3 regions of the Streptomyces alboniger genome follow, and region 1 is predicted to be linked to each of the others. Evidence: riboswitches for the same ligand, from Rfam matches in the RefSeq annotation. Region 1 holds a riboswitch; each other region holds the start of a gene.

Evidence for each region. A riboswitch is a leader RNA that binds a small molecule or an ion and turns the genes downstream of it on or off. The one in region 1 is predicted to bind cobalamin.
Region 2: another riboswitch for cobalamin. It lies ahead of CP975_RS12750 (CbtB domain-containing protein); the one in region 1 lies ahead of CP975_RS09660 (ABC transporter substrate-binding protein).
Region 3: another riboswitch for cobalamin. It lies ahead of CP975_RS23755 (ribonucleoside-diphosphate reductase subunit alpha); the one in region 1 lies ahead of CP975_RS09660 (ABC transporter substrate-binding protein).

Annotation. Positions count from the first base shown of each region.
Region 1 is NZ_CP023695.1:2,189,204-2,192,801, forward strand. It holds gene CP975_RS09655 (FecCD family ABC transporter permease) at 1-251, opposite strand, end outside; gene CP975_RS09660 (ABC transporter substrate-binding protein) at 254-1,240, opposite strand; cobalamin riboswitch at 1,364-1,548, opposite strand; gene CP975_RS09665 (VOC family protein) at 1,556-2,041, opposite strand; gene CP975_RS09670 (AraC family transcriptional regulator) at 2,038-2,904, opposite strand; gene CP975_RS09675 (HAD family hydrolase) at 3,110-3,598, shown strand, end outside.
Region 2 is NZ_CP023695.1:2,906,796-2,910,393, reverse strand. It holds gene CP975_RS12760 (class F sortase) at 1-271, shown strand, start outside; gene CP975_RS12755 (CbtA family protein) at 252-1,034, opposite strand; gene CP975_RS12750 (CbtB domain-containing protein) at 1,058-1,279, opposite strand; cobalamin riboswitch at 1,314-1,434, opposite strand; gene CP975_RS12745 (glycoside hydrolase family 6 protein) at 1,886-2,920, shown strand; gene glxA (radical copper oxidase GlxA) at 2,978-3,598, opposite strand, start outside.
Region 3 is NZ_CP023695.1:5,289,796-5,293,393, reverse strand. It holds gene mctP (monocarboxylate uptake permease MctP) at 1-361, shown strand, start outside; gene CP975_RS23760 (GNAT family N-acetyltransferase) at 438-938, shown strand; cobalamin riboswitch at 999-1,121, shown strand; gene CP975_RS23755 (ribonucleoside-diphosphate reductase subunit alpha) at 1,250-3,598, shown strand, end outside.

The DNA.
Region 1 (3,598 bases):
GCGCCGCAGACCGCGAGGCCCGCGCCGCACACCGCGGCGAGCAGGGTGCGGGGCATCCGCAGGTTCCAGACGATGCCGTCCCTGATGGGGGTGAGCCGCGCCTCGCCCCAGCCGAGGTGCGCGGCGAGCGCCGAGAACACGTCGGGGACCGAGATGTCGGCGGGGCCGATGGTGACGGCGACCGCCACGGAGAGCAGGAGCGCGGCGCACGCGGCCAGCCACAGCAGCGCCTGCCGGGCGGGGGCGGCCACGCTCACCTGGCGAGCCCGAACTTCCGCAGCCCGGCGGCCACTTGCTCGATGCCGTCGACCGTGCGGATCGTGGGGTTCATGGCCTGACCGCTGAGGAGAACGTAGCGCTTCTTCCGCACGGCGGTCAGGTTCTTGGTCGCGGGGTTGGACTCCAGGAACTTGATCTTCGCCGCGGCGCTCTCGGCGGACTGCGACCTGCGGGTGAGGTCGCCGATGACGAGGACGTCGGGGTCGCGGTCGGCGACGGTCTCCCAGTTGATCTGGGGCCACTCCTCGCGGGTGTCGTCGAAGACGTTCTTCGCGCCGAGTTCGCGGGTGATGATGCCGGGGGCGCCGCAGCAGCCCGCCATGTACGGGGCGTCGGAGTTGGCGAACCAGTACAGGAGGGTCGTGTCGGAGGCCTTGATGTCCTTCGTGGCCTTCGTGACGCGGTCCTTCAGGTCGGCGACGAGCCTCTCGCCGCGCTTCTCGACGTCGAACACCTTCGCCAGGTCCCGCACCTCGCCGTAGACGGTGTCCATGGTGAGGGTCTTGACGCGCTTGCCGTCGCCGCCGCCGTCGTTGTCCTTGCCCGCGCAGTCGGTGGGCGAGACGTAGACGGGCACGCCGAGTTCGGTGAACTTCGTACGGTCGGCGACGCCGCCCTTGCCGACGGTGTAGAGGAAGGAGGCGCTGACGAAGTCCGGTTCCTTGGCGAGGACCTTCTCCAGGGAGGGGTAGCGGTCGGCGAGCCGCTCCACCTTGGCGTTGTCCTTCTCCAGGTTCTTCAGGACCGGGTCGGTCCAGGTGCCCGTGCCGACCATGCGGTCGGCGAGGCCGAGGGAGAGGAGGATCTCCGTGGAGCCCTGGTCGAGCGAGACCGCGCGCCGGGGCGGGGCGGCGACCTTCGCCTCCTTGCCGCAGGAGGCGACCGTGACCGGATAGCCGTCGGCGCTCTTGCCCGACGGGTTCGACGCGGAACCGTCGCCGCACGCGGTGAGCGCGAGCATGGCGGCCGTCAGAGTTCCGGCACAGCGCAGGGCGGTTGTACGGGCTTTCGAGGACACGCGATCCCTTGAGTCTCACGGCTCATACGCGGAGCCTGGTCTGCGGCACAACCTCCGCCGCCCGGTGTGCGGGCGGAGGCGCCAGCAGGTCTTCGGACTCGGGATCGGCCGGACGGGGCGCCTTCCCAGGTGTCGGCAGACACCCAGTGGCCGTGGCCCCGCCCGTCCCCCTCACCGCTGCGCGTCAGTTCCGGATTTCCACCGGATTCCCTGACCCAGGTATGGGTTTGACTGGCTTGCGCAAGTTATCACGCGCCTTCAAGAGGCGGCTCCGGGCCTGGGGTCGCCCCGGTAGGTGCCGAAGAACCAGCGATTTCCCTCGGGGTCCGCGATGCCGAACTCGCGACTGCCGTACGGCTTGTCCTCGATCTCGTTGACGATCTTCACGCCGGCCCCGGTGAGGCGGGCGTACAGGGAGTCCACCTGGTCGGTGACGACATAGGCGCCGGAGGTGCCCGGCTTCCCGCACTCCTCGCCGGGCGCGTCAGGGTCGTAGGAGCCGAGCATGATGCCGCCGCCCTCGGGCCAGTCCAGCTGGGCGTGGGCGACGCGGCCACCGTCCTCGTAGACGGCCGTGCGCAGGAAGCCGACGGTGTCGACGAGGAAGTCGATCAGTGCGGGGGCGTCCTGGGCCTGGAGGGCCGGCCAGATGGCGGGAGCGGGGGTGTGGAGCTGCTGCTCCGCGTCGTGGTGCCGCTCTGAGTCGTGGTGCTGCTTCGCTGTGGTGTCGGGTGTGGTGTTCATGTCTCCCACTCTTCGCCTCCTCCATGCGCCCCGGCTTGGATATTCCGGCACTCCTCGGCCAGCCACCGGGTGGGGCTCGCCTCTGTGTACTGCTGGAAGTCCCGTACGAGGTGGGAGTGGTCGTAGTAGCCGGTGTCGGCGGCGACCCGGGCGAGGTCGGGCGGGCCGCCCGCCGCGACGGCCCGGACCACCGCCGCCTTGGCGTGCTGGAAGCGCATGAGGCGTGCGGCCTGCTTGGGGCTCAGCCCGGTCTCGGCACGGAAGAGGGCGGTCAGGCGGCGTTCGCTGAGCGCCACGTGCCGGGACAGGCCGCCGAGGGTGCCCGCGCCGCGGTGCCGGGCCAGCCACGCCCAGGCCTCGGCGACCTCGGGGCGTACGGAGCCGGCGGCGCTGTCGGTGGCGGCGCGCTGCCGCAGGTAGCCGGAGAGGAGGGCGAAACGGTCCTCCCAGCGGTCCAGCTCGCACAGTCTTTCGCGCACCTCGGCGGCGCGGTCACCGAACACGTCCGTGCCGCCCGTGACGAGCTGCCCGGTCAGCGCGGCCGCGGGCAGGCCGAGGAGAGTGCGGGCGGCAAGCGGGTGCACGGCGAGCTGGATGCCCGCCTGGCGCTCGGCCTGGACGACGTACGCGGGGCTCTGGTGCAGGCCGCCCACGATGATGTCGGTGCGGACCGCGTCCGTGCCGGTCGCCTGGCCGGGGGTGCGGCCGCTGGCGATGGGCCCGTCGAGCGAGAAGATCACCGTCAGATACGGCGAGGGCAGGCCCCGGTGCAGGGCGGGCCGCCGGTCCGCGGTGCGGTAGCCGACCGCGGACACGATGCCCTCCAGGCGGGGGGCGGCTCGGACGAACTCGGAGGAGCCCACGTCTTCCAGTATGCGTGTACGTATGCGACTGCGCGGGGGTGGATTCGCCACCCGGCGTCCCCCTCCGCTACCCCCTCTCCCCCGCCGCATGCACCCCGCCCCCGGTGACTTCGATCATGGGAAACGGCCGTCCCGCCGCTTAGCATTGCGCGCCGCTCCGGACGGGGCCGCGCATCGCTCTCAGAAACGGCGGGACAAGGCGCACATGGCAGACACGGCAGACACGGCAGACACGCCAAGCACGACAGGTACGGCACGCACGGCAGTACGACGGAAGAACAAGCTGGCCGTCACCGGCGTCGCGGGGGCGCTCGCCGCGGCCGTGCTCGCGGGCGGCGCGCTGTGGCCGACGAGCGAGGCCACGGCGGCGGACACCTCCGCCGCCACCGCCCGCGAGCTGTCGCACTGGCCGAAGCCGGTCGCGAAGAAGCTCGGCGAGGTCATCGCGGCGAACGACCACAAGGGCGCGTACGCCGTGTTCGACGCGGACAACACGACGTACCGCAACGACCTGGAGGAGTCGCTGCTGCCCTTCCTGGAGATGAAGGGCGTCCTGACCCGCGCGACCATGGACCCCTCCCTGAAGACCATCCCCTTCAAGGACACGGCCACCCACAAGGAGAGCCTCTACAGCTACTACAACCGGCTCTGCGAGGTGGACGACCAGGTCTGTTACCCCTGGGCCGCGCAGATC
Region 2 (3,598 bases), 720 kb from region 1:
GAAGCCCGCGGTCTTCTACGACCTCAGCGCGATGCGCCCCGGCGAGCGGGTCGACGTGAGCCGCGACGACGGCACGGTCGCGGAGTTCACGGTCGACGACGTCCAGGTCGTCACCCGCGACCGCTTCGACGCGAAGAAGGCGTACGGCCCCCACGAGGAGGGCCGCGCCGAACTGCGCCTCATCACCTGCGGCGGCACCTTCGACAAGGCCGCCCGCGCCTACACGGCCAACGTGATCGTCTCGGCGTACCTCACGGGAGTGCGGCGGTAGAGGCCTGCGCCGTGGTGCGGGCCGCGGCCGTCGGGCCGAGCGCGGCGCGCAGGCCCAGCGCGCCGAAGACCGCCGCGAACACCGCCCACAGCAGCGCGTGCGAACCGAGCGACAGCATGCGGAAGTTCCACAGCAGCGTCGCGTCCACCGGGACCGGGTCCGGGTTGTCGGGGAGCAGGAACAGTGCCGCGAGGACGACGACCGCGGTGAGGGCCACCGCGAGGTGCCGCACCGGTTCGGGGCGCGCGGCCAGACGCACGTACACCTGGCGTACGAGGAACATGCCGAGGACGCCGATGACGACGGCGGCGAGCCACAGCGCCTGGCGGTTGCCGACGGTGCCCGCGTCGCCGACGCCCGGCGGGTTCGCCGGGTAGCGCAGGCCGGGCAGGAGGGAGACGGCGAGGAAGGCCGCGGCGGAGAAGGCCAGCGCGCGCGGCCATGGCGTCGCCCGCGGATCGCGGCGGTGCACCGCCGCGTACGCGACGGCGAACAGGACGCCGAGGGCGAGCCCCGCGACGACCGCGGCCACCACCAGGCCGCCGTGCTGCGTGGAGCGGCTGAACAGCTCCTCGTGGTGCTGGACGGCCTGCGCCGCGCCGTGGGCGTGCTCCTCGGCGGCCGAGCGCTTCTCCTCGGCGCGGATCGCGCGGTCCATCAGGGGCTCGGCGAGCAGCAGGGAGAAGAGGCCGGCCGCGAGGCCCGCCGCCCCTCCCGCCACCAGACCGCGTCCGAGCAGGGGGAGTACGGGGGATGAGTGCATGGTGCTGATGTCCGTCCGCCGGGTCAGTGGCACGGGGCGCCGAAGAGGTGCCGGCCGTCGTGCGCGAACTCGTGGAGATAGTCGCCGGTGGCCGAGATCAGCGTGCCGTTGTCGAAGAACACGGCGTACAGGGCGACGAGCGCGAGGATCGCGGCGGCGGACGCGATCAGCCAGTCACGGGTCTGGGTCACGGCGGCCTGGCTCGCCGTGGTGTCGGTGTGCGGCGCTGCGGAGTGCAGGGACATACCGGTGGGCCTCCTTCTGGGGTTTCCACGCCCCATGGCAGGAGGACGACGGTTCAGTTCCTGACTTCCGCGCACGCTGGTCGCGTACGGGTCACAGTGGCGGGACCGCCCCGGATTCGCACCGGGTTCCTGTCAACCGTCGCCTCGATGTATGGACTTGTCGTCCCGGAGAGTCCCAGCACGTCAGGGGGGCTGTCAACACCCCTCGGCGGGTCCACGGCACCGGCCCGGCCCGGTGCATCCGGCCCGGTCGGCGGCCCGCTCCCCCAGGAGCCGCCGATCGGGCCGGTTCCTCGACCGCGTGCGCACGAGCTGCGGGAGGAACCCGGCGCCGACGCGGGAGGTTCACAGGCCATCCCGCGTGCAGGGGGTGGCTGCGAAGGCCGGGGGCTTGGGCCGTACAGCAGACTCTAGGACGAATGAGCGCCCTCAGGAAGACACGGTCCGGCCTCGCCGAAACGCCCTGCGCCTACCCTTCCGTGGCGTGCGGTAACGCCTCTCGGTAACAGCTCTCCTACAGCTCCTCCCGCACGACGGGCGGCCCTCGTGGGCAGGGTGGGCGTATGTCAGGATTGACATCCGGACAGTGCACCCAAGGGGGAGTGGATGTACCGCAAAGGCACCGGCCGCGGGCATGGTTTCGCGGCCAGGGGGGTGAGGACGGGAGTGGCGCTCGCGGGGGCCGCGCTGCTCCTTTCCGGGTGCTCCTCCTCCGGCGGTGACGCGGAGGACGACACGTCGGGTCAGCCGGTGAAGCAGCAGCCCAAGGACCGGGACCCGTACTGGGTCAACCCGGAGGGGAACGCGGCCAAGCAGGTCGCCGCCTATGAGAAGGACGGCAAGAAGGACGACGCCGAGCTGATCCGGAAGATCGCGGAGCAGCCGGTTCCCGAGTGGATCGTCCCGGAGAACGCGGAGGACCAGGCGCGCGGCTTCACCGAGGCCGCGCAGAAGGCCGACCGCGACGCCCTGTTGGTCCTCTACAACATCCCGCACCGCGACTGCGGCCAGTACTCGGGCGGCGGCGCGGCCGACGGCAACGCGTACCGGACGTTCGTCGACCAGGTCGCCAAGGGCATCGGCGACCGCCGCGCCACGGTGATCCTGGAGCCGGACGCGGTGCTCCACATGGTGGACAACTGCACGCCCGAACAGTTCCACGAGGAGCGGTACGACCTGCTCAAGGGCGCCATCGAGAAGCTCAAGTCCCTGAAGAACACCAAGGTGTACCTGGACGCGGGCAACGCGGGCTGGCAGAACCCCGACTCGCTCTGGGAGCCCCTGAAGCGGTCCGGCGTCGAGCAGGCCGATGGCTTCTCGGTGAACGTCTCGAACTTCCAGACCACCGAGGCCAGTACGGAGTTCGGCAAGAAGCTCTCGGCGAAGATCGGCAACAAGCCGTTCGTCATCGACACCGGGCGCAACGGCAACGGCGCGTACACCAAGGGCAAGGACCCCTGGTGCAACCCGCCGGGCCGGGCGCTCGGCGAGACGCCCACGACCAAGACGGACGATCCGCTGGTCGACGCGTATCTCTGGGTCAAGCGCCCGGGTGAGTCGGACGGCACGTGCCGGGGTGGCCCGAAGGCCGGCGAGTGGTGGCCCGAGTACGCATTGGGCCTCGCCAGGAACGCGGAGTAGCAAGAACGCGGAGTAGCAAGAACGCGGGGTAGCCGGACGCCCCTTACGGGGCTGTCCCTACGGCACGTGGACCCAGCGGGCCTCGCTGGGGGTGCCCTGGTCGTCCGTGACGAAGAGCATGTACCACCCCGACTCGACCAGGCTCCGGTTCTTCGGGACCGTCACGGTGACGGAACCCTTCTCCTTCTTCAGGTCGAGCGCGATCGACGTCTGGTCGATGTCCGTGACGTGCGTGGACGCGCTCGGCCGGATGAGGCGGGCCGTCTTGATGGCCGAGGAGTGCTTGGTCGGGAAGGCCCCCGACTCGCCCCGCTCGATGGTCTTCGGGCCCTTGCCGAGCGTCGGCCGCGAGCCGTGGAAGAGGTACGGCGGCGTGTAGATCTCGATGCGCTGCTCGAACTCGCCCGGCTTGGTGTTGGCCTTGTCGGCGTAGAGCGAGTCGGAGCCGAAGAACATCACGCGGCCGTCGGGCAGCAGGATCGAACCGGAGTGGTAGTTGCGGCCCACCTCGGGGTCGGCCACCCGCCGCATGTCGCCCGTCTTGGCGTCGTAGATCCGCGCCTGGTGGATGTTGGAGTCGCTGCGCCCGCGGTAGTCCTCGGAGCCGCCGGAGATCAGCACGGTGTCGTCCGGCAGCGTCGAGATCTGCGGGTAGCGGGTGCCCTTCTCCAGCGGGGG
Region 3 (3,598 bases), 3.1 Mb from region 1:
GACCATGCCCGCGCTGGTCGGCGGCCTGTTCACGCGCTGGTTCCACCGCTGGGCGCTGCTCGCGGGCTGGGCGGTCGGCATGGTCTACGGCACGCTGGCCGCGTACGGCGTCGCCTCGCCGACGCAGAAGCACTTCGGCGGCTCGTCCGACACGATCCCGGGCATCGGCGAGATCGGTTACATCGGCCTCACCGCGTTCGTTCTGAACGTGATCGTGACCGTGGTCCTCACCTTCGTCCTGAAGGCGCTGAAGGCCCCGGAAGGCATCGACGAGACCTCTCCCGGGGACTACACCGCCGACGCGGGCGACCCGGGCGTCGTCCAGGAACTGCCGAAGGCGACGGCGGGCGCCGGGCACTGACCCACTCGCCGTCACGGCAGAGGGCCGCCGGAAAATCGGCGGTCCTCTGCCGTACCCGTGTTGCACACTGCGCCCCATGGACTTCACGATCACGATCAGATCCGCGCGCCCAGAGGAGTACGAGGCGCTCGGCGACCTCACCGCACAGGCCTATCTCGACGGCGGGCACCTGGACTTCGGGGTGGACGACCCCTATCTCGTGGTGCTGCGCGACGTGGCGGGACGCGCGGCGGCGGCCGAGGTCCTGGTGGCCGAGGCGGGCGGCGAGATACTCGGCTGCGTCACCTACGTCCCGGCCGGCGGCCCGATGGCCGACATCACCCGCGACGGCGAGGCGGAGATCCGCATGCTGGCCGTCTCCCCCGCGGCGCGCGGCCGGGGCACCGGAGAGACGCTCGTACGGGAGTGCGTGCGGCGCGCCGAGGAAGCGGGCCGTACCGCGCTCGTCCTGTCCACGCAGACCTCGATGCACGCCGCCCACCGGCTGTACGAGCGCCTCGGCTTCGTCCGCACACCGGAGCGCGACTGGCGCCCCATCGAGACGGTGCCGCTGCTGACGTACGCGCTGAAGCTCTAGCCACCACTCCGCGAGCCGACACAAGATGTGGGCCCGCTTCAGAGGCCCGGCACAAGATGTATGCTCGTGCTCGCTGTCGCCGCAGGGGAATCCGGTGCAAGTCCGGAACTGTCCCGCAACGGTGCATGTGTACGCGTTTGGCGTACGCGGAGTCCGAGGACCTGCCGACAGTGCGCCCGTGCCGTCCGGCCCGGGTGCCGACCGTCCGGGCCTCGTGGAGTGGGCCGGTGGACGCGGTACGCCGCCCTGTCCGGGTGCGCCCGTGTGCCCTCCCCTCCCCTGGCCCAGAGCCGAGCGAGGGAGTGCCCCACGTGACCATCGCGCCTGCCGAACCCGCGTCAGCGACCAAGCCGACCGCCGAGGGTGGCGAAGGAACCGACGGCCCAGGGGCCGCGCTGCTGCGCACCCTGACCGAACTCACCGTCGACCTTCCCGACGCCGACCCCGGCCGGGTCGCCGCCGCCGCGCTGCGCGGCCGCTCGGCCAAGGCCGACGCGTCGGAGCTGCGGGAGCTGGCGACCGAGGCGGCCGCGGGGCTCATCTCCGACGACCCGGCGTACTCGAAGCTGGCGGCCCGGCTCCTGTCGATCGGCATCCGCGAGGAGGCGGCCACGCAGGGCGTGCGCTCCTTCACCGAATCCGTGGCGGTCGGCCACCGCGAGGGCCTGATCGCCGACCGCACGGCGTCCTTCGTGACCGAGCACGCGGCCCGGCTCGACGCGCTGGTGGACGCCGCGCACGCCGACGGCGCCGACTTCCGCTTCGAGTACTTCGGCCTGCGCACCCTGCACAGCCGCTATCTGCTGCGCCACCCGATCACCCGGCAGGTCATCGAGACCCCGCAGCACTTCATGCTGCGCGTCGCGAGCGGCCTGGCCAAGGACGACGGCGCCGCCGCCGTGGACGAGGTCGCCGCGCTGTACGGCCTGATGAGCCGCCTGGACTACCTGCCGTCCTCGCCTACGCTCTTCAACTCCGGCACCCGCCACCCTCAGATGTCCTCCTGCTACCTCCTCGACTCCCCGCTGGACGAGCTGGACTCGATCTACGACCGCTACCACCAGGTCGCGCGGCTCTCCAAGCACGCGGGCGGCATCGGACTCTCGTACTCCCGCATCCGTTCCCGGGGTTCGCTGATCCGCGGCACGAACGGGCACTCGAACGGCATCGTGCCGTTCCTCAAGACCCTGGACGCCTCGGTCGCCGCCGTGAACCAGGGCGGCCGGCGCAAGGGCGCCGCCGCGGTCTACCTGGAGACCTGGCACTCCGACATCGAGGAGTTCCTGGAGCTGCGCGACAACACCGGTGAGGAGGCGCGCCGCACGCACAACCTCAACCTCGCGCACTGGATCCCGGACGAGTTCATGCGCCGGGTCGCCGGCGACCAGGACTGGTCGCTGTTCTCCCCGGCCGACGTGCCCGAGCTGGTGGACCTGTGGGGCGAGGAGTTCGACGCCGCCTACCGCGGGGCCGAGGCCGCCGGGCTCGCGAAGAAGACGATCCCGGCCCGCGATCTGTACGGCCGCATGATGCGCACCCTCGCACAGACCGGCAACGGCTGGATGACGTTCAAGGACGCCGCCAACCGCACCGCCAACCAGACGGCGGAGCCCGGCCACACCGTGCACTCCTCCAACCTCTGCACCGAGATCCTGGAGGTGACGGACGACGGCGAGACGGCGGTCTGCAACCTCGGCTCGGTGAACCTCGGCGCGTTCGTGGAGGACGGCGACCTCGCCTGGGACCGGCTCGACGAGACCGTCCGGACGGCCGTCACCTTCCTCGACCGTGTCGTCGACATCAACTTCTACCCGACCGAGCAGGCCGGGCGCTCCAATGCCAAGTGGCGCCCGGTGGGCCTCGGCGCGATGGGCCTCCAGGACGTCTTCTTCCAGCTGCGGCTGCCCTTCGACTCCCCCGAGGCGCGCGCCCTCTCCACCCGCATCGCCGAGCGGATCATGCTCGCCGCGTACGAGGCGTCTGCCGACCTCGCCGAGCGCGAGGGCCCGCTGCCCGCCTGGGAGAAGACCCGGACCGCGCGCGGTGTGCTGCACCCCGACCACTACGACGTCGAGCCGGCCTGGCCGGAGCGGTGGGCGGCGCTGCGGGAACGCATCGCCCGGACCGGCATGCGCAACTCCCTGCTGCTGGCCATCGCGCCGACCGCCACCATCGCGTCCATCGCGGGTGTCTACGAGTGCATCGAGCCGCAGGTCTCCAACCTCTTCAAGCGCGAGACGCTCAGCGGTGAGTTCCTCCAGGTCAACGCCTACCTCGTGGAGGAGCTGAAGCGGCTCGGCGTCTGGGACACGCAGACCCGCGAGGCGCTGCGCGAGGCCAACGGCTCGGTGCAGGGCTTCGGCTGGATCCCGGAGGAGGTCCGCGCGCTGTACCGCACGGCGTGGGAGATCCCGCAGCGCGGCCTGATCGACATGGCCGCCGCGCGCACCCCGTTCCTCGACCAGGCGCAGTCGCTCAACCTGTTCCTGGAGACGCCGACCATCGGCAAGCTCTCCTCGATGTACGCGTACGCCTGGCAGCGGGGCCTGAAGACCACGTACTACCTGCGCTCGCGCCCCGCCACCCGCATCGCCCGCGCGGCAGGCTCCAACGCCGCCACCGCCGCCCCCGTCCCCGCGCAGGTCACGGCCGAGGAAGCC